DNA from 3 places in the Endozoicomonas sp. genome. Region 1 is predicted to be linked to each of the others. Evidence: riboswitches for the same ligand, from Rfam matches in the RefSeq annotation. Region 1 holds a riboswitch; each other region holds the start of a gene.

Region 1 (6,952 bases):
AGGCAGACAAAGCACTGCATGTTTCCCCTTTCTTTCCAATGGACTGCTATTACCATTTCCGAATACAGCCACCAGAAGAGAGTGTCACTCTTGGCATTAACTTGAATGATTCAAGCGGTAAGCTGTTTACTGCGGTGTTCAAAGGGCTGCGACAAACCATTACCGATCGTTTTATCGTAAAACAAACCATGCTTTTGCCACTGCAAACCATAAAAGTCATGGCAGCTATTCACTGGGAAGCCTTACGTCTCTGGCTTAAGGGCATATCGATTTACACACACACGCCTAGACATTTCTTTTTCAGCCATAGCCGCGCAGAAATGCCTATAGCGAAAGGAAAAAATGCAGCGAACAGGGAGAAAAATACATGAACTCAACCAGTTCCACGGAAATAACTACGAAACCACTGTTCCCTGCATTGAGAAAGGTCCTTTCCTGGCTGGAAAAGCGATTAGTAAAGTCTGGGGTTAGTAGAATTGAGCTGCGCATTGATGGCAATGAGCGCATTATGGTCGGGCAATTCAAGTCAGGCACCCCAATCCCCTGTTTTCAGATCCATAACCCTATGGGTTTGATCCAACAAAGCAGTCAAGGGTTATTGGGCTGGTCAGAGTCCTACATCAATGGCGACTGGAGTACTCCCGATCTGAGAGCACTGACCGACTGGGCCATGGTCAACGAGGACAACCTGCAGGACTTGATGGCATCTAACTGGCTCAGCAACCTGGTTAATCGAATCCTGCACAAGATGCGTCGTAACAGCCGCTCCGGCAGTCGCCGTAATATTGCCGCTCATTATGACCTGGGCAATGACTTTTATACGCTATGGCTTGACCCATCCATGACCTATTCAAGTGCACTTTACCTGGATGAGCATGAAGATCTGGAAACGGCACAGAGCAATAAATACAACACCATTATCGACTGGCTTGAGATCCGCCCGGGGAATTCCGTTCTTGAGGTTGGTTGTGGCTGGGGGGGCTTTGCCAGAACACTGAACCAGAGACATCAAGGCGCTTACCACGGGATCACACTGTCAAAAGAACAGCTCGCCTATGCACAACAGGAGTCTGATAACCAGTCCCACCAGTTCAGTCTTACGGATTACCGGGATATCCATGAGCAGTTTGACCATATCGTTTCCATAGAAATGATCGAGGCTGTTGGTGAAGAGCACTGGCCAGTGTATTTTGAAAAAATCTACAACAGCCTGAAACCCGGTGGCTCTGCAGTGATTCAGGCCATCCTGATTGATGACTCCCGCTTTGAAGAGTATCGCAGTGGTGTTGACTTTATTCAGCGTTACATCTTCCCCGGTGGCATGCTGCCCAGCGATAAAGTGATGAAAGAGCAAACCAGCAAACCTGGGTTAGCTATTGCCAATACGTTCTCATTTGGTCTCGATTATGCAAAAACCCTGGGTGAGTGGAAACGGCATTTCCTGGCGGCCTGGCCCACCATCGAAAAGCTCGGATTTGATGAGCGATTTAAACGGATGTGGCAGTTTTACCTGGATTACTGCGCTACCGGTTTTCAATTCAAGAGTATTGATGTCTGCCTCTACAAACTCACCAAACCTATGTCCACTGAGCATGAGGAAACATCATGTCTGTCTCGTTAAGAACAACAAAGGAATGGAGGTCAGGACGAGTGTGGCTCCTGAGCTTACTGTTTATGCTGACGGGGTGCTCTACCATGAATATCGAAGATTATGCCGGCAATGAGCCGAACCTGAAAATTGAAGAATACTTTGCTGGAGAAACCGTCGCCTGGGGCATGTTCCAGGATCGGTTTGGTAATGTTCAAAAGCGCTTTAAAGTTCTCATGAACGGTGAAGTAAAAGACGGTGTGCTGACATTGAATGAGGATTTCATCTACTCAGACGGCACTGAGTCGAACCGCATCTGGAGCATCAAAATTATTGGCGATGGACACTACCAGGGAACCGCCGGAGATATCGTTGGCCGTGCCATTGGCCGAAGTGCTGGCAATGCCTTTAACTTCAAATACCAGATGCGCCTACCCATCAATGGCCGGGAGTGGGTTGTTACCTTTGATGACTGGATGTTCCTTCAGGAAGATGGCGTACTGCTGAATGTTGCCACCATGAGTAAGTGGGGGATAAAGCTGGGTACGTTGACCGTCGCTTTTGAAAAATCCGGGCCAGAGAAAGCCGTCAAAGAGCAACAATAAAAAGGCAACGTAAATATGAGCTCTAACCAGGATATAGCGCCTTCTAATCCTCCAGTCGTCTGGATTACCGGAGCCAGCCAGGGCATTGGTGAAGCGGTGACAATTGCGATGGCCCGGGAAGGGATGATCGTAGCGGCCAGTGCACGAAGTGAGGAACGGCTGGAGGCTCTGGCAAATCAATCAACTGAGCTGAAAGGCAGGATTATTCCTTACCCTCTGGATGTTACTGATCAAACCGCAGTGACTGAGACGGTAAACAAGATCATTGAAACTCATGGTTGTATTGATCAGGCGATTTTAAATGCCGGAACCTATATTTCGACTCCCGCAACTGAGTTTACCAGCAGCGCCGTGCGTCAGCAGGTGGAACTGAACCTGATGGGCGTATGCCATTGCCTTGAGCCACTGATCACCAGTATGAAAAAGCAGGGAAAAGGAACCATCGCCATTAATGCCTCTCTGGCAGGCTATCGAGGCTTACCCAGAGCCGCAGGCTATGGGGCAACCAAGGCGGCGTTAATCAATATGGCAGAATCTCTCAATACGGAGCTGTCTGAGGTCGGTATTGCTATCAAAGTGATCAACCCGGGTTTTGTGAAAACCCCACTTACCAACAAGAACCGATTCCCAATGCCTTTTCTGATGGAGGTGGATAAAGCTGCGGAAGTCATCGTCAAAGGAATGAAGGAGCGACAGTTCGAAATTCGATTCCCTCGCATTTTCGCCGCCATCCTGGGGATTCTGCGTCGCCTGCCCTATCCGCTGTATTTCTGGTTAATCCGCAGGGCCGGATAGCCCCTTTCCTTGAATATTCTGCATCGAATACCCGGCATCAAGTCGATGCCGAGCTCTGTTGCCAATAGGTCTTATTTTTCTTCTTTGCCCTCCCCTGAACGGCGCAGTCACTGCTGCGACTTTTTGCACTTTACTTGCTCCTTTTGAGACCTAGGTTCCCAAAACGCTTATTGAACTGGGCAACGCGGCCATCCTGAGTGGAAGCCTTCTGTTTTCCGGTATAGAAGGGATGAGAATAAGAAGAAACATCCAGCGTCATATAGGGATATGTCTGACCGCCAATATCCACCGTTCGATCGGTCTGTACCGTTGACCGGACAATCATGAACTTATCCGCTCCCAAGTCGTGGAAAGCAACTTTTCTGTATTCCGGGTGAATACCTTTTTTCATAACACATTCCCACCTTCACAGAATCAACACGTTATAACATAACACTTATTTAATAAGCGTCAATTCATCCAACTCACTGGACAGCTTATGGCAAACCCCATAGACTCGGCCGGTGTTGGTTGGGGTGTTCTGCCGTCCCAATAATGAAAGGCAGAACTGAGATACACCCATAGAACCTGAACCAGATAATGCTGGCGTAGGAAACCGACGGGCCTGAGAGCTGATAAAACCCTGATGTACTAACAATCGTGCAAGCCTGTTATTCGACGCATCTGATTGCCCCGGCACGGAGCAATATTCTCGACAGGACACAGAGTTAACCCAACGCCCCGCCCTCTTTTCCCGCCAGTCCTAATGATGTACTGATGGAGTTTCTCTTGTGGAGAGGCGCGAGCTTATGTCTTCTACACCAATCGCATTGACCATTGCCGGTTCTGACAGTGGCGGTGGTGCCGGAATTCAGGCAGATCTGAAAACCTTCTCAGCCCTTGGTGCCTATGGCTGCAGTGTGATCACTGCGCTGACCGCACAGAACACTCTGGGTGTTCAGGGTATTTTTGACGTATCACCCGCCTTTGTCCGTGAGCAGCTGGATTCTGTCTTTTCCGATCTGAACATTTCCGCCGCCAAGGTTGGCATGCTGAGCCAGCCTGAAGTGATTGATACGGTTGCCCGCGCTGCCAGTGATTACCCGCTGAAATATCTGGTGGTAGACCCGGTCATGGTGGCCACCAGCGGTGATGTACTGCTGCAGGAAGCGGCCATTGATAACCTGCGTCGCAAGCTGATACCGAAAGCAACACTCATTACGCCAAACCTGCCGGAAGCAGCGGTTCTCCTGAATTGTCCCCGCCCGGAGTCACTGGAAGCCATGATCGCCATGATTGATCCATTGATGGATCTGGGAGCCAGCGCAGTATTACTGAAAGGTGGCCACCTATCCTCAGACAGTGGCAACAACAAAGCTGTCGACCTGTTCCATGACGGTAAGACACTGCACAAGCTCGAATCCCCATGGGTTGAAACCCGAAACACCCACGGCACAGGCTGTACATTGTCGTCTGCAGTAACCGCTTTGCTGGCCAGGGATTATCCTTTGATGGATGCCGTCAGGTCTGCCAAAGAATACATTGCCGGTGCGATTGCCCATGCTGACAATCTGAGCATTGGTTCAGGCCATGGCCCGGTCCATCACTTTTACCGAACGTGGTAAATAGTCACAGCCCACTCCCTGTCACCCGATGCCCTTGAAGTACATGCATCCGGGAAGCGGGAAGCGGGAAGCGGGAAGCGGGAAGCGGGAAGCGGGAAGCGGGAAGCGGGAAGCGGGAAGCGGGAAGCGGGAAGCGGGAAGCGGGAAGCGGGAAGCGGGAAGCGGGAAGCGGGAAGCGATTTAACGATGTTTGATGTGATTATTCGCAATGCCAGTCTTAGATTTGGAAACCACTGTGTTTTTGAAGATCTTAACCTGACCCTTAAGGGGGGCCAGTGGACCTGCCTTCTGGGCGGCAGCGGAGTGGGTAAAACCAGCTTGCTGCGTTTGATTGCCGGCCTGCCTGCGGGAGAAACAACGGGAAAGGTTGCTTGTCAGGACGGTCTTTCGGTTAATCATCGGATTGCCTGGATGGCACAGCAGGATCTTCTGCTGCCCTGGTTTTCGGTACTTGAAAACATCACGCTGGGACAGCGTCTGCGCCGCAATCTGGTCGATATGTTAAGGGGGCGTCCAGTCTTATCCGCTGAGGTTCAGGACCAGGCCATGTCGATTCTGGAAAAGGTTGGCCTCACAGAAAAAGCGCACACTCTGCCCCAGAACCTCTCCGGAGGTCAGCGCCAGCGGGTAGCATTGGCCCGAACGCTGATGGAAAACCGGCCACTGGTATTAATGGACGAACCATTCGGTGCGCTGGATGCCATCACCCGTCTCAACTTACAGGACCTTGCCTGTGAGCTTCTACAGAACCGCACTGTGCTGTTAATAACCCACGATCCTCTGGAGGCTCTGCGCCTTGGTCATGAGGTTTATCACCTGCAGGGACAACCTGCTCGTCTGACGGATGCTATTACTCCACCAGGAAAGACACCCCGTTCACTGGCTAATAATGACCTGATGTCATTACAGGGCAAACTGCTGGATCGTTTACGTCATGAGTCGTTTGATGATAAAGCAGAGGGGCAATAAAAAATGAAAGACTCCATCAAACCCTTCATTGTTCTTATTGGCCTCCTGGTTCTCTGGCACGCTCTGTTGATTGCTTTTGATATGCCAGCCTACATCCTTCCCGATCCGCTGGAAGTGGCCAACAGCATGGTTGAGAATGCCAGCCTGTTATGGGAACACACGCTGGTTACCCTCAGTGAAATGTTGCTGGGACTGCTGCTTGGCGTTCTGCTGGGCATTATTCTCGCTTTGATTCTCGTCTATTTCACCGCGTTAAGGCCCTGGCTCTTACCACCTCTGCTCATCACTCAGGCCATTCCGGTATTTGCTCTCGCACCAATATTGATGCTCTGGTTTGGTTACGGCCTGACCTCCAAAGTGGTGATGACGATTCTGGTGATCTTTTTTCCCGTGGCCACCTGCTGTTATGACGGTTTGCGCCATACCCATCAGGGCTGGCTGGATATGGCCCAGACCATGGGCGGAAACCGGTTTGCCATTCTTCGCAATATTCGCTGGCCTGCGGCACTGCCAGCTCTGGCGTCAGGGCTGCGAGTAGCCGTTGTGGTTGCACCGATTGGTGCCGTTGTCGGGGAGTGGGTTGGCTCCAGCGCCGGTCTTGGCTATCTCATGCTTCAGGCTAATGCACGACTCTGGGTTGACCAGATGTTTGCAGCTCTCACCGTACTGGCCTTCTGCTCCGTCACCCTTTACTACACTACCGACCGTCTTTTACGCAGACTCATTCCGTGGCAACCGGAAACTTCTCAGGAATAAGAAATGAAAAAACTGATGAAACACACTTTCCTATGGGCAATGGCACTGATGCTCTCCGTCAGCCTGCATGCCAGTGCAAGCAGTCAGGCGGCTGTTACCAAGCCAGCCAGTGAGTTGAAAGAGCTGACTCTGATGCTGGAATGGTTTGTCAATCCTGATCACGGCCCCATTATCATTGCCCAGGAGAATGGCTACTTCGAAGACCAGGGGCTTAAGGTCGATATTCAGGAGCCCGCGGATCCAAACCTGCCTCCCAAACTGGTGGCGGCGGAAAAAGTGGATCTCGCCGTTTACTACCAGCCCAGCCTGATTCACGGTGTGGCCAACGGCCTTCCCCTTGCCTGGGCCGGCACACTGGTGGCTACACCTCTGGACGGACTGCTGGTTCTGGATGATGGCCCCATCAAGTCCCTGAAAGATATGAAGGGTAAAACCATTGGTTTGAACATTGGGGGTATAGAGAATGCGATCCTGGATACCCTGTTTGAGCCTTATGGATTTGGCGCCAAGGATGTAAAACTGGTCAATGTGGGCTGGAACCTGTCCTCTTCCCTGATGAGTGGCCGCGTGGATGCCATCATGGGGGCGTATCGCAACTTCGAGCTGAACCAGCTGGCCATTGAAGGGCGTAAGGG
Region 2 (6,952 bases), 1.4 Mb from region 1:
AGAAGATGTAATTATCTCCCTATCTCAGACTTCCCACCACCATGCCCTTCAAGGCCGATCACTTGAGAATATCCACCAGATCTTTCTCAAGTGAAACCACCGGGCGCTCAACAATGCGGCCAACTTCCAGGCCATTCTGCATCACTATGAACGTAGGGATCCGACTGAATTCATACTGTGCAGCCAGACCCTCCTCATCTTTCTTATTCCGGTCAACGGCAATGTAAGTTATGTGGATATCTGGATTATCAATCGCTTCCATAATTCGCATAAAGCGGGGCGTTTCCCGATGGCAGTCTGGGCACCAGGTAGCGATAATGACAACAACCTCCGTTGGTATTGATAGTTGTCGAAGTGGTGCAACTGCATCGGTATCTACCTGATAGCTCTGATAGTACCTGCGGAATTCCTCCTGCCCTGCAATCAATTTTTCCGGATTTATTTTTCCTGTTGGAACCACGGGGAGATACTCATTTGGACAACTGGCAACTTCCTCAGCCGCTTCCAGGTTGAAGCCACAGCTTTCAGGCTGCGCCTGAAAGCTGAGAGCGACAGCAACCAAAGAAAGCACCAGTTTTACTTTATTCTTCATCTTGGCCAGACCCTCAAGCTACATTGCTAATGTGTCTGGCTCGTCAGTATACGCAATCCTGGATCATTTACAGGGGATTTTCATCTCAGTGTGAAATCCCTGGCTCCTAGAGTGCATCAAGCAACTGTTCTTCCAGCTTAAGCTGATCGGCAGTAAAGTTCCTGATACCCTCAGCCAGCTTTTCTGTTGCCATGGCATCTTCATTCATCGCCCAGCGAAATGCTGCCTCATCCAGCACCACTTTGTCATCACTGCAACTTGGTGAGTCAGCAAACAATTTTTGCTCAAGTGGCTTCTCAGTCGATTCCAGCTGATCCAGAAGGTCTGGAGCAATAGTCAGGCAGTCACAACCGGCTAACTCAATAATCTCACCAGTATTGCGGAAGCTGGCTCCCATCACTACGGTTTTATAACCGTGCTGCTTATAATAATTGTAAATACGGGTGACCGATTGAACGCCCGGATCTTCTGAAGCAGTAAAGTCTCTACTTTCTGCTTTTTTATACCAGTCCAGAATCCGGCCAACAAAGGGTGAAATCAAATAGGCACCGGCATCGGCACAAGCCTGAGCCTGAGCAAAACTGAACAGCAATGTCAGATTACAACGAACACCTTCTTTTTCAAGCACCTCTGCAGCTCTAATACCTTCCCAGGTAGAAGCTATTTTGATCAGCACCCGATTACTATCCGCACCCAGCTCTTTATAAAGATCAATCAGCTGTCTGGCCTTTTGAATCGTCGCATCAGTATCAAATGACAGTCGTGCATCCACCTCAGTAGAAACAACACCGGGAACCACCTGCTGGATCTCCTTGCCAATACCAACAGTCAACCAGTCACAGGCATAACGGGCACTTTGTGCTTTATCTTTTGAACCATTGCGGCCAAAGGCAATGGCTTCATCAACAAGCGCTTTATACGCTGGTAGCTGAGCAGCTTTTAAAATCAGTGAAGGATTGGTCGTCGCATCAACCGGCTGGTATCGACGGATGGCTTCGATATCACCGGTATCGGCCACAACCTTGGTCATATTTTTTAATTGGTCGAGCTGATTTTGCATACTGCACCTTCTTCCAGCCAATAACAAAGCTGGATCCTTTATAACCAGATAAGAGCTTTAAAAGTTTACAACCACCGTCTTCGCATTTGATAAACGAGAGGATTCCAGAGTATCCGTATTAGTCTTTTAAATCAAAGAAATACATGAATCATGATTTGCGTGAGACTTCAGCAGCATCCGCAATTTCCTGGTCACAATGAATAAATTCTTCAACTTGAAAACGATAGGGAATAGACGACTGAGATCCAGCACTCATTACAGACAGGCCTGCACTGGCATTGGCAAAAAGGGCAGCATCTTCCAGAGACTTTCCTTCTGCCAGAGCCACCAGCAACGCGCCATTAAATGTATCACCGGCAGCCGTTGTATCAACCGCCTTAACAGGAAACCCGCGAACAATCAGACCTTTAGGATGGCCTGAGCTCATTGACGATACATAGGCTCCAATCTGCCCCATGGTGATCGCTACGTCAGTAATACCTTGCTCATGCAATATCCCAGCAGCCTGTCTTGCAGACGGCTCATCAGAAACTTTGATGCCGGTAATAATTTCCGCTTCCGTCTGATTGGGAGTAATCAAATCCACAGCCAGTAAGTAATCCTTGGAAAACTCTCTGGCAGGTGCGGGATTCAAGACAACTTTCGTATTGTTTTTCCGGGCAACATGAGCAGCCTGTAGAATGACCGGTTCAGGAACCTCCTGCTGCAAGAGCAGATAGTCTGCATCAGCGATCAGGCTCTGGTTCTGCTCAATATGCTCTTCTCTCAGGCAGCCATTAGCTCCAGCAGAAATACCAATGATATTTTCGCCTTTGGTATTAACGAAAATCAGCGCAACTCCGGTATCCATATCCACAACTTCTGTAATAGCAGTTGTATCAACGCCCTCATCACTGAGTTGCTGTACTATTTCCCGCCCCAGGTCGTCCTGACCAATAGCCGCCATCATGTGCGTGTTCCCACCGAGGCGGGCACAGGCTACGGCCTGATTAGCACCTTTGCCTCCAGCCATAACGGTATAAGATGAGCCTGTAATGGTTTGGCCTGGTTTTGGAAAACAATCAACCCTCAGAACGTGATCAACATTAATACTGCCTAAAACGAGAATCTGCTTACTCATATCACCACCGGTGAAAATCAGGCTAACAATGCGTAAAGTGTAATTCAAATGTCGTTTGAGCCAGGTGGTTTTATAAAACAGGATCAGGAAGTCTGGACAGAACCAGACTTCTATTTACTTGAAACTCGTTATAAGTTTAATTGCTCTATGAGGCTTTAAGCTGCTCAGAAATGTAAGCCCCATCCAAAGGCTCAAAAGTAGAGTGAGGACGGTCAGGTAAAAATTCATTGGTATAACAGCTGTGGCAATCCATGGTTTCATCCGTAATACCAAGCTGCTGAGCGTAAAGACCAACTTTCTCCCAATCTCTGTCCACATTAATCAGGTCACGGGAGAAATAGGGAAGGCAACTGATATAAATTTTCCTGAAGGTATCCGTTCTCAATCTCGGAATCTGCTCACAAAGTAGCTCATACGCTTTTTCGGGATTTTCGAGCGTCCACTGAGTCCCTCTTAGAGTCGCTCTAATAAACCGTCTCACATTCTCCTGGTTGTTCTCCAGGTAGGCCTCATTCACCAGGAAAAGAATTGAACAGAAGCAGCAACACCCGAGTCCGGCAAGTTCATCCACCCGCAACATGCCCGTCTCCTGGCCACTGACCTGCTCCAGCTCCACCTGTTGAAAGCAGCCAATCCCCATGCCAGCATCCACCTTATTCTGAATAATGGCATCGGTAATATTCATACCAACACGAACCGTTTCATAGGCATCAGGCTCTATATTTGCCCTACGGGCCAGGTCATCAATGATGATTTTTCCAAACCGACCGATATAGCCGATTCTTTTTCCCCGGATATCATCAAACCCCTTAATGCCACTGGACTTTAGAAAAATAAGGCCCGTTGGGGGCTCATGAAACAGCGTGCCCACAGAAACAACCTTATAGCCCTTGGCTCTGGCCGCATAAGTATGAATCATCGCTTTCAATGCAATATCCACTTTGTTCTGACCGATCAAGTCGGTTACATCTGAAGGATCAGTGGTTTCCATAATGGCGGGAGCAAGCCCTTCTTCTTTATAAAAACCCAGATGGTGAGCCATAAAAACAGGGGTGTGATAGGGGTTGGCATACCAGTTGAGAAGCATGGAAAGCCGAGGCGTTGCAGTCATGCGTTAATCCTCACGACAGATAGAAGTCATCGAATAACGTGACGCATAAAGGCCCGAAGAGGACAGCACCACCTATGCTGTGAACATAACGTAGAGGCAAAGCACCTCTCCAGAATGTCTATAGAATAAGCGGTAGCTTTATGGCAGTTCCTACGCCGGTACTAACCGGTTCAGGTTCAACAGGTATAATCTCAGCCTGAAAGCTTACTGATCAAACAGGCACCCTGCGCCACTGGAGTCCACCAGAAACCATTAATAAGTAATGAGTCAGGCAGACCTTAACGCAAAATTATAGAGTGCTTTTTGCCTTCTGCCAGCCGTCAGGAGGAGTGCTCTCTGGCCCCCCTTCTCTGCAACCTTGTCAGATACATCGTCACGCTGACAGCTATAGCCACAAGCAAGTATTTAACCCATACCAATTTTACAATCCAGATTGAGATGCTCATGGTCAGCCAGAGAAAAGCAACCGCGCGGATATAAACCTTTCTGGAAATACTGCGTTCATCAAGATACTGGCGCAAAGGGGGACCCAGCACCTGGTGATTCAATAGCCAGGAGTGAATGGCTGGAGATGACCGTAAACTGAAAAACGCCGCCAGCAACAGAAAGGGCGTAGTGGGCAACAGCGGCAGGAAAACACCGATAAATCCCAGTACAACACAAAGCAGGGCACAGGCTTTAAAGACCCATCGAACCACTGGGTTACGTATCAGAACGCCTGATGATTGAGGGGCCGGAGCTTTATCTCTTGGGTTCATTCTTATCGATAGCTGATTCTTCGGTTATGTTTACTCAAAAAATGCCTCTTGAATCCGGGTGACATACTGCAGTTCAACCAGCTTTTTCAGGGTCACTAGGTAATTGGCCTGATATGTATCACCAACCACCAGATACTGTTCCTTACCACACTGTAAACGTCCAGGGGATTCTTTGTAGACAATTGCGGTTGGGTCAATGGACATCACCTGCCGTGCGGTATTCACATGTGCAGGAATACAGAACTCATAACTCAGGGACCGTTTGCCATCAGCTGGGCCATACAGACCATCGGCATCCAGGCGGGTCAAATCAAATTCCACCTTTTGCTGAACCTTGTCTTTAAGGAGACCATCCAGATGGCTACAGGCCGACAGCACGAGCGCACTCAGCAGAATGGCAACTAACTTTGATGTGTTCATGGGGTATCCAGTCGAGCGATGATGCCTATCATTATTATTGTCGGCTTTCCCAAAGGAAAGCCGAACTTAAAGGCGACTGCAGAATTTTATGCGAGCGGCTTGAGGCCTACGGCTTGACGAATAGACGTCAGGAAAGGTGCGGCTTCAGCCCGGGCCTTTTCAGCCCCTTTAAGCAGCTCTTTTTCGATAAATGCCGGATCTTCGATCAATGCATTGTAACGTTCACGCGGATCTTTCAAGCGCTCATTCAAGAACTCAAACAGCTCATTTTTCAGATCTCCCCAACCAGCACCATCGGCATATTGCTGACGTTTCACCTCAATCTGAGTGGCATCGGCAAATGCAGAGTAGATCTGGAAAAGAGTACAGGTATCCGGATCTTTTGGTTCACCCGGCTCCAATGAGTTGGTTTTGATCTTGCGAATCAGCTTGAGCAGTTTCTTTTCAGGCACAAAAAGCGGAATCGTATTATCGTAGCTCTTGCTCATCTTACGACCATCAAGACCGTTAAGAACTGCAGTGCTTTCACCAACAACCGCCTCAGGCAAAGCAAACCGGGTCTTGTAATGGTGATTCATGCGTCCAGCAATATCCCGGGCCATCTCAATATGCTGAACCTGATCACGCCCCACCGGCACTTTATGGGCATTGAACATGAGAATATCTGCCGCCATCAGCACCGGATAGCAGAAGAGTCCCATCGTCACCCCCTTGTCCGGATCCTGCTCACCGGCTTCTTCATTGGCCTGAACCGCTGCCTTATAAGCATGAGCACGGTTCATCAGGCCTTTGGCGGTCATACAGCCAAGAATCCAGTTCAGCTCGGCAATTTCCGGAATGTCTGACTGACGATAGAAGGTCACACGATCTGTATCCAGACCCAGTGCCAGCCAGGTAGCCGCAATCTCCAGCGTAGACTGGTGGATGCGCTTAGGGTCACGACCTTTGATCAAGGCGTGATAGTCAGCCAGAAAATAGTACGAAGCAATATCGTCACGCCAGCTTTCCTCAATCGCAGGCTTGATAGCCCCCACGTAGTTACCCAGGTGTGGTGTTCCAGTTGTCGTAATACCTGTCAGTACTTTCGTTTTACTCATGAGTTCACTCGCACAGCGACGATGTAACCTGGCCTGAAACGCAGACCAGAAAGGAATTTCCTTTAGGTTCTGTTGACATAAGTTTCCTTTCTCAGCTCAAGCCAGAATGCTTCTGACTAGGCGCAAAGACGCAGGAATACTCGCCGTCTTTCAAGTCGTTGCAACAACGGCAGAGGCATTCTGGCTTGAGCCCAAAGGGTGGCTCGTAAAGCCGTCTTCCAGCTTCGTTGAACTGGTTTGATGTAGAACCACTACACCTTCACCAGCTCGCCTTGTGGAATACGGCTTTACGAACCACTGAGTTTGGAACCTTATGTCAACAGAACCTAATACAGATTTCAGGAAAGGGCTGCATTATAGAAGAGCGCAGCCCTCTCTCACAATAGACACCTGATCTCAGGGTCAGGCGGGCATCGGCACGATTTCAGAGGCCAGCATCCGATTCCGGCGAATGATGGCACGCAGACGCAGGGTCAAAAGGAAAGCGCCTATGGTCAAAGCAGTCACCAGACCAATCCATAAGCCATGAGGCCCCATTGGCTCAACAATCCAGTCGGTCAGCCCCAGGATATAGCCTAAAGGTAATGCCACTCCCCAGCAGGCGAACAGGATCATTGCCATAGGCACACGGGTGTCTTTATAGCCACGCAATGCACCGTTCGCTGCGATCTGTATACCATCAGCATATTGGAACAGTGCCGCATAAACCAAAAGCTGGGCAGCCAGAATGGCGACCTCTGAATTCTGTGTATAGATCGAGGTCACCACACCTGGCAGGAACAACATGACGGAAG
Region 3 (6,952 bases), 1.5 Mb from region 1:
ACATTTAGCGGACCCAGCGCCTTTCTGATAGCTTCTCCCAAGAGCTCTGCTCTATACTGCATCTTCTCCAGACACTGACAAAAACAGATGGATCAGGGAAACAACAGATGAGTATTTTCAAGTCCCACATCACACGGATGAGCGCCTACACTCCGCCACTTGAAGGCAGAGACCCTCATCACCATCTGCTTTTGGATTTCAATGAAAGAACACGGCCTGTCAGTGAACATGTTAAACAGGCACTCATTAACTATATCAATGATGATCGCCTGCAGGTTTATCCATCCTATGGTGACCTGTCCCGAAAAATTGCAGACTACGCAGGCATCAATGAACCCCAGGTAATGATCACCAATGGCTCTGACCAGGGGATTGACATTATTATCCGTGCTGCCTGCACAGAAGATGATGAAATCATCATCCCCGGTCCAACCTTCGCCATGTACCATCAGTGCGCGAATATTGAAAGGCTGAACATTATTGAACCTGATTATACGCGTGAAACAGGCTTCCCAGTTAACGCAGTATTGGCCGCCATCACACCAAAAACCCGGTTGATTGTCATCGCAAACCCGAACAACCCCAGCGGCACCCAAATCAGTCGTGAAGATATTCTGACCATTGCCAGATCCGCACCGGATACCGCCCTGCTGGTTGATGAATGCTACTTTGAATATTCTCAGGCAACTGTTGCTGATGTGGTTATGGAATACTCCAATATTCTGATCACCCGCACATTCTCTAAAACCTGGGGCCTGCCTTCCATTCGGCTGGGCTACGTGATCAGCCACCCTGACAATATCAGCGCACTGCTGAATATTCGTGGCCCTTATGATGTTAACCAGTTTGCAGCCGTTGCCATCAGTGCTGCCTTAGACCACCCGGAGTATACCCATCAGTACGTCCGGGAAGTCATGGAAGAATCAAAACCGTTGTTTGAGCAGTTCCTTGATCAACAGGGCATCCCCTTTTGGCCCAGCGCAGCCAATTTCATCTGGGCATTTCCGGATAACCCTGATGTCATCGAACAGCACCTGCGCAGCCATGGCATCCTTGTTCGCCCCAAGCCTGACCAGGCTGGGCGCAAAGGCCTGAGAATAACACTGGGTGATATTGCCCAGACCCGGCAGCTGATAGACAGGATTCAGGAGGTGCTTTCTACCACTGGAGACTTTTGATCAGCTAAAGGTTCATGGCTGGCTGAAGGTCCTTCCAACTCACGCACGTCATGTGTCATGCGCATTGGGCAGAAGTTTGGTCCACACATTGAACAGAAGCCCGCATCTTTGGCGCTGTCCTGAGGAAGGGTTTCATCGTGGTAGGCTTTCGCAGTATCCGGGTCCAGGGCCAGGTTAAACTGGTCCTCCCAGCGAAACTCAAAACGGGCACGGGAAAGTGCATCATCTCTTAGCTGGGCTCCCGGATGACCTTTCGCGACATCTGCCGCATGAGCAGCAATTTTGTAAGCAATCAGCCCCTGCTTAACATCCTCACGATTGGGTAGACCAAGATGCTCTTTTGGCGTCACATAACAGAGCATCGCACAGCCAAACCAGCCGATCATCGCCGCACCAATCCCGGAAGTAATGTGGTCATAGCCAGGAGCAATATCTGTTGTTAGAGGACCCAGTGTGTAGAAAGGAGCCTCATTACAATACTCAAGCTGTTTATCCATATTTTCCTGAATCAGGTGCATCGGAACATGACCCGGTCCTTCAATCATCACCTGCACATCATGCTCCCAGGCTTTCCTGGTAAGTTCACCTAACGTTTTCAGTTCAGCAAACTGTGCAGCATCATTGGCGTCAGCAACAGACCCCGGACGAAGTCCATCCCCCAATGAAAGAGTAATGTCGTATGCTTTGCATATTTCGCAAATCTCATCGAAATGCTCATACAAAAAGTTTTCCCGGTCATGAATCTCACACCACTGCCCGAGTATTCCACCTCCCCTGGACACAATACCGGTCAAACGATCAGCCGTTAGTTTTACATGATCTCTCAATGTTCCTGCGTGAATCGTAAAGTAATCGACCCCCTGCTCTGCCTGCTCAATCAATGTGTCTTTCATCACCTCCCAGTTAAGATCCTCTACCTTGCCATTTACTTTCTCCAGTGTTTGATAAATAGGCACTGTACCAATCGGTACCGGAGAGTTTCTTAAAATCCACTCCCGGGTTTCATGGATATTCTTACCTGTAGAAAGATCCATCACCGTATCGGCACCCCAGCGCGTTGCCCAGAGCAACTTTTCAACCTCTTCCTCAATGGTGGACGTCACTGGAGAATTACCAATATTGGCATTGACCTTTACCAGAAAGTTACGACCGATGATCATTGGCTCCGTTTCGGGATGATTAATGTTAGCGGGTATAACAGCACGGCCTGATGCGACCTCCTGACGAACAAAGTCCGGAGTTATCTTCGATACTTCTGGGCGCCCCATGTTTTCCCTGATCGCTATATATTCCATCTCTGGTGTGATGATTCCCTTCCTTGCATAGTGGAGCTGAGTTACATTTCTTCCGGGAAGGGCACACCTGACAGAAACAGGCGACTGAAAACGCAACGGCTCAACCTGAATATCTTGTTTTCGTCGCAATGCGTACTTTGAAGAATGGGCACTTTGCTCTTCTGAGTCTTCACGCCCCAGTATCCATTCTGAACGGATAGGCTGCAGCCCCTGCAGCAGATCCAGAGTGTATTCTGGATCAGTATAAGGACCAGATGTGTCATAAACCCGAACGGCAGATTCAGTTGCCAACTTACTGAACTCCCCATTCCTCTGCCCAATCGTTATTTCTCGCAGGCCTACACGAATATTATGGCGACTGCCGGCGAGGTAAATTTTTCTTGAAGCAGGAAATGGACGACAAGCTTCTGCCAGAAGCGATTGACTGTCAGAAATTGGGGCATTCGTCTGAACATTCTGACGGTGAGAGTTACAAGCCATGTATATCCCTTATCTATTATTATGTGTATGGCTTGCCGGTGTTGCTTTAGAAAAAAAGAGTAAAAGAAGGGCAATAATATCAGGCATTACTGATGCATTGTTGACCTAAAGAGTGATCGACCATCCAACAAAACGATATCGATCTCTATTCTCTTTTCTTGTTCCCTTCGCAGGTATTATCCTGGGCAGGTTCAACGGATTTGCTGCAAATAACTCCGATAAAATGCAGCGATCTCAGCTATACGCACTCCGACAAGATGCAAGGATTATAAGGGTGCCCCCCCTGGAAAAATAGTACCAATCCCCCTTTTCAGGAATAATCACCATTCAGTTCTTTTAGTAACTTGCCCATGTATTCTCTAAGGTAATCAGAATTCCGCTCTGCCATCCTGCGTCCGGCATTTGTTTGCATAGTTTCTGACAACTTCAGCAGTTTTACCTGAAAATGATCCAGAGCATATTCACGATCATCAAGCGCTCGATGTTCGGCTAGAGGGTCCTCAGGATCAAACATCTTTCGCCGCAGGAGACCCGATGTATAAAAAACCCGGGCTAAACCAATTGCACCAAGAGCCTCCATCCGATCAGCATCCTGTACAACTTTTGCTTCGATAGTTTCGGGCACAATGCCAGCAGAATAGCTGTGACTTTCCACTGAGTGACATACGTTATCAATTAATTCACAAGGGAACCCCATATCCTCAAGACAGGTTCTGGTTTTTATCGCAGCGAGCGAAGACGCCCTGGACCGCTCAGGATGATCTTTTGGCAAAACCACAATATCGTGAAAATAGCAGGCAGCGAGAACTACCAGTCGATTCACAACTACCTGCTCCTGATCCATTATCTGCTGTGCAGTTTTCCAGACTCGCTGAAAATGAGAAAAGTCATGAGAGTCATCATCATTATCGTGATCCATGGATCTTAGACAGATGATAATTTGCTGTTCCCAGCGGTACAGTGTTTCTTTGGAAGTATTGACCATGAAGTTACAAAAAAGGCAATGGATGATTGAAAGTTGGAAAATATTTTTTGATGCCAAGCATCAGAATTGTACTGCCAATAAAAATACTTTTCAGATATTTGCTATCTGTTCACACATAAAGGGAAAGGCATTATCAGTATCTAAAAACTGCCTTGAAAATGGGCAGGTCATCAAGTAGGGATAAGAAGGGATTGTTATATTGTGATAAAGTGCAATGGATAGCGTCATGCAGGGGATTGAATACGATATCTTGCGACTGTACAAGTACTCCAGCCTTCAAAACGATCGAGCGTCATTCCAAGCTGCTGCATCACTCCTTGAGCAAACTCATTATTCGGAGTTGTATAAGAAATAATCTCATCAATACCCAGCTGGATAAACCCAAATTGAGTGACAGCCTCAACGGCCTCAAGCACTAAGCCTCTGCCACGATACTCTGGGAGGAAACGCCAGCTCATTTCGATATGTTTACCGTAAGGTGAAAAACCACAATAACCTATTAACTGATTGTTTTCTTTGAAGACAACAGCCCAGCGAGACCAGCCCCATTTGTCGAGCTCAGCCTGATACCGCCATAGTTCAGTTTCTGCCAGACTGCCCGGTTCCTTTGCCATAACATCAGGATGGCTTGAAGGTGTTTCTCCTAATAGAGCAGAGTAGGCATCTGCATCTTGTAGCTGCCAGGTGCGAAGTATCAGGCGAGGCGTATCTGTAACAATCAACACGGTATAAACATCTCCAGAAATGTCTCTGAACAATTGGACAATTAAACGATCCAAAAAGTTCTCTCTATGCAGACACTAGAACAAAATAATTAATTGATTTTTTTCGTTTTTTTCTCAATAAACACTATTTACTAAAGACAGGAATACAGTGATATTAAGAGTCATCAGATGATTAAAACATGGAGCAACGTCATTAGGGATTGAGAACCTTGGAAAAGGACCTTTTAAAAAGCCCCCTTCCAATAAGGACGTGTATTTGTATCTAGGGCCGTAAAGTCTAGCTACAAAATATTAGTGTATCCGGACTGCCAAAAGTTCCCTTTATAAAAACTAAAGCCTTAACCTAAAAATGCAGTACCCTTAACCCCTAAAAAAGTAAGGCATTTATATCAACTCTTAAAGTCAGCGCTCAATATCAAATTCTGTCTCTAAAATGAGCACTATCCAAATCCAAATCAGGCCCTTTGGGAATTATCTGGGTCGGATTTACCCCAGTATGACTGTAATAGTAGTGTCGTTTTATGTGATCAAAATCTGTTATTTCTCTAACACCCGAAACCTGATAAAGCTCTTTTAAATACCCCTGAAGATTTAAATAGTCTGCAATGCGTTTTTTATTGCACTTAAAATGACCGACATAAACGGCATCGAAGCGAACCAGCGTTGTAAAGAGTCGCCAATCAGCCTCGGTAATTTTAACACCTGCAAGATACCGATTTTTTGTCAGATGAGCATCTACCCGATCCAGTGCTGAAAACAGATTATCAAACGCTTTCTCGTAGGCCATCTGGCTGGTTGCAAAGCCACAGCGATAAACTCCGTTATTAATGTTCTCATAAACAATATTATTCCAGTGTTCAATATCATTCCTGAGCTGTTCTGGATAATAATCATCACGATTCCCGGTAAGCTCATTAAACTCGGAATTAAACATTCTGATAATTTCAGAGGACTCATTACTGACAATAGTATTGTGTTTTTTATCCCACAGCACTGGTACCGTGACCCGCCCGGTATAATCGGGCTTGGCCTGAGTGTAGACCTGATGCATTCGGGTAAACCCAAAGAGAAGATCTGGCGAACTCATTTCCCAACCTTCTGAAAGCATATCCGGGGATACAACAGTAACCTCAATATGTGTTGCCAGATCTTTCAACTCCCTGAAAATCAATGTTCGGTGAGCCCAAGGGCAGGCCAGGGATACATAAAGATGATACCTCCCTGATTCCGGCTGAAACCGGGCAGATGGCTCATTTTTGATCCAGCCACGAAACCCGGCATCTTCACGGATAAACTCACCGTTACTGGCTTCAGTATCATACCACTCGTCCCGCCATACCCCTTTCACTAACCTGCCCATATTTACTCCAACACACTCTGCCTGATAAACAATAACTACATTATAAATAAGGCCTGAATTCCTTAAACCGGAAAAAACTGACCATTGAATTCATTTATTTTGAACCAATGAAATCTTCCCAGAAAACAGATAAACCAATCCAATGAAAAAGTCTTACCGTATAGGCAGTTATAAGTGAAGATGCGTTAATGAACATGTCACTTATGCTTCAGGGGGACTGTACAGTAATGCCTGACTTCAGCGACTGACAGACAAAGGAACTGCTGGTAACTGGCGATATTCGTTAGTACTGTACTTCTAACGTAAAGTGGAGAATAACAAGTGGCTATCGTTTCCATACCTGAGCCTGAAAAGCAGATCACACTGGGAATCAGCTCTTGCCTTTTAGGCCATAAAGTACGCTACAACGGGGGACACAAACGTTCATCTTTTTGTGTTAACACTCTCGATAACTTCTTTCTCTTTGAGCCGGTCTGCCCTGAGATGGCTATAGGACTGGGAACCCCCAGAGAGCCCATCCGGCTGGTAGGTGAACTGGCTGAAACATCACAAACTTCTCGGCAGAGTTCATCGTCTGCTCCAGATAAACAGTTGAAAGTCCGAGTCGTCGGCACTGAAAATTCCAGTTTGGATGTAACCGATGCTTTAGAAAATTATGGTCATGAAATGTCTGACCAGCTCTCCCATATTTGCGGCTACATCCTGATGCAGAAGTCTCCCAGCTGTGGAATGGAAAGGGTTAAGGTATACCATGAAAATGGTCACCCACTGGGGGAAAGTGCGCCCGGAGCCTATGCCAAGGCATTTATGGATAACAACCCATTATTGCCCGTAGAGGAAGAAGGCAGACTCCACGATCCAATTCTCTGTGAAAATTTTTTCACACGAGTCTACGCCTATGATCGCTGGCAGAGAGCCGTATTGGCAGA

What was found. Region 1 has a riboswitch for thiamine pyrophosphate ahead of thiD (bifunctional hydroxymethylpyrimidine kinase/phosphomethylpyrimidine kinase). Riboswitches for the same ligand answer to the same signal wherever they lie in the genome.
Region 2: linked by a shared signal. The riboswitch ahead of ACOCLE_RS23730 (ABC transporter substrate-binding protein) and the one ahead of thiD (bifunctional hydroxymethylpyrimidine kinase/phosphomethylpyrimidine kinase) in region 1 are both predicted to bind thiamine pyrophosphate.
Region 3: linked by a shared signal. The riboswitch ahead of thiC (phosphomethylpyrimidine synthase ThiC) and the one ahead of thiD (bifunctional hydroxymethylpyrimidine kinase/phosphomethylpyrimidine kinase) in region 1 are both predicted to bind thiamine pyrophosphate.

What each region holds. Positions count from the first base shown of each region.
Region 1 is NZ_OZ239981.1:3,891,080-3,898,031, forward strand. It holds gene ACOCLE_RS17555 (DUF1365 domain-containing protein) at 1-371, shown strand, start outside; gene ACOCLE_RS17560 (class I SAM-dependent methyltransferase) at 368-1,621, shown strand; gene ACOCLE_RS17565 (DUF3833 domain-containing protein) at 1,696-2,193, shown strand; gene ACOCLE_RS17570 (SDR family NAD(P)-dependent oxidoreductase) at 2,209-2,988, shown strand; gene ACOCLE_RS17575 (type B 50S ribosomal protein L31) at 3,119-3,379, opposite strand; TPP riboswitch at 3,490-3,599, shown strand; gene thiD (bifunctional hydroxymethylpyrimidine kinase/phosphomethylpyrimidine kinase) at 3,777-4,592, shown strand; gene ACOCLE_RS17585 (ABC transporter ATP-binding protein) at 4,779-5,561, shown strand; gene ACOCLE_RS17590 (ABC transporter permease) at 5,565-6,317, shown strand; gene ACOCLE_RS17595 (ABC transporter substrate-binding protein) at 6,333-6,952, shown strand, end outside.
Region 2 is NZ_OZ239981.1:5,336,003-5,342,954, reverse strand. It holds gene ACOCLE_RS23750 (hotdog fold thioesterase) at 1-11, shown strand, start outside; gene ACOCLE_RS23745 (thioredoxin family protein) at 59-592, opposite strand; gene tal (transaldolase) at 699-1,652, opposite strand; gene rbsK (ribokinase) at 1,801-2,772, opposite strand; gene ACOCLE_RS23730 (ABC transporter substrate-binding protein) at 2,918-3,883, opposite strand; TPP riboswitch at 4,013-4,120, opposite strand; gene ACOCLE_RS23725 (YbaN family protein) at 4,204-4,641, opposite strand; gene ACOCLE_RS23720 (hypothetical protein) at 4,672-5,061, opposite strand; gene ACOCLE_RS23715 (tryptophan--tRNA ligase) at 5,148-6,158, opposite strand; gene ACOCLE_RS23710 (MATE family efflux transporter) at 6,561-6,952, opposite strand, start outside.
Region 3 is NZ_OZ239981.1:5,343,937-5,350,888, reverse strand. It holds gene ACOCLE_RS23785 (pyridoxal phosphate-dependent aminotransferase) at 108-1,178, shown strand; gene thiC (phosphomethylpyrimidine synthase ThiC) at 1,145-2,953, opposite strand; TPP riboswitch at 3,099-3,215, opposite strand; gene ACOCLE_RS23775 (phosphohydrolase) at 3,264-3,872, opposite strand; gene ACOCLE_RS23770 (hypothetical protein) at 3,937-4,116, shown strand; gene ACOCLE_RS23765 (GNAT family N-acetyltransferase) at 4,163-4,717, opposite strand; gene ACOCLE_RS23760 (glutathione S-transferase family protein) at 5,079-6,023, opposite strand; gene ACOCLE_RS23755 (YbgA family protein) at 6,345-6,952, shown strand, end outside.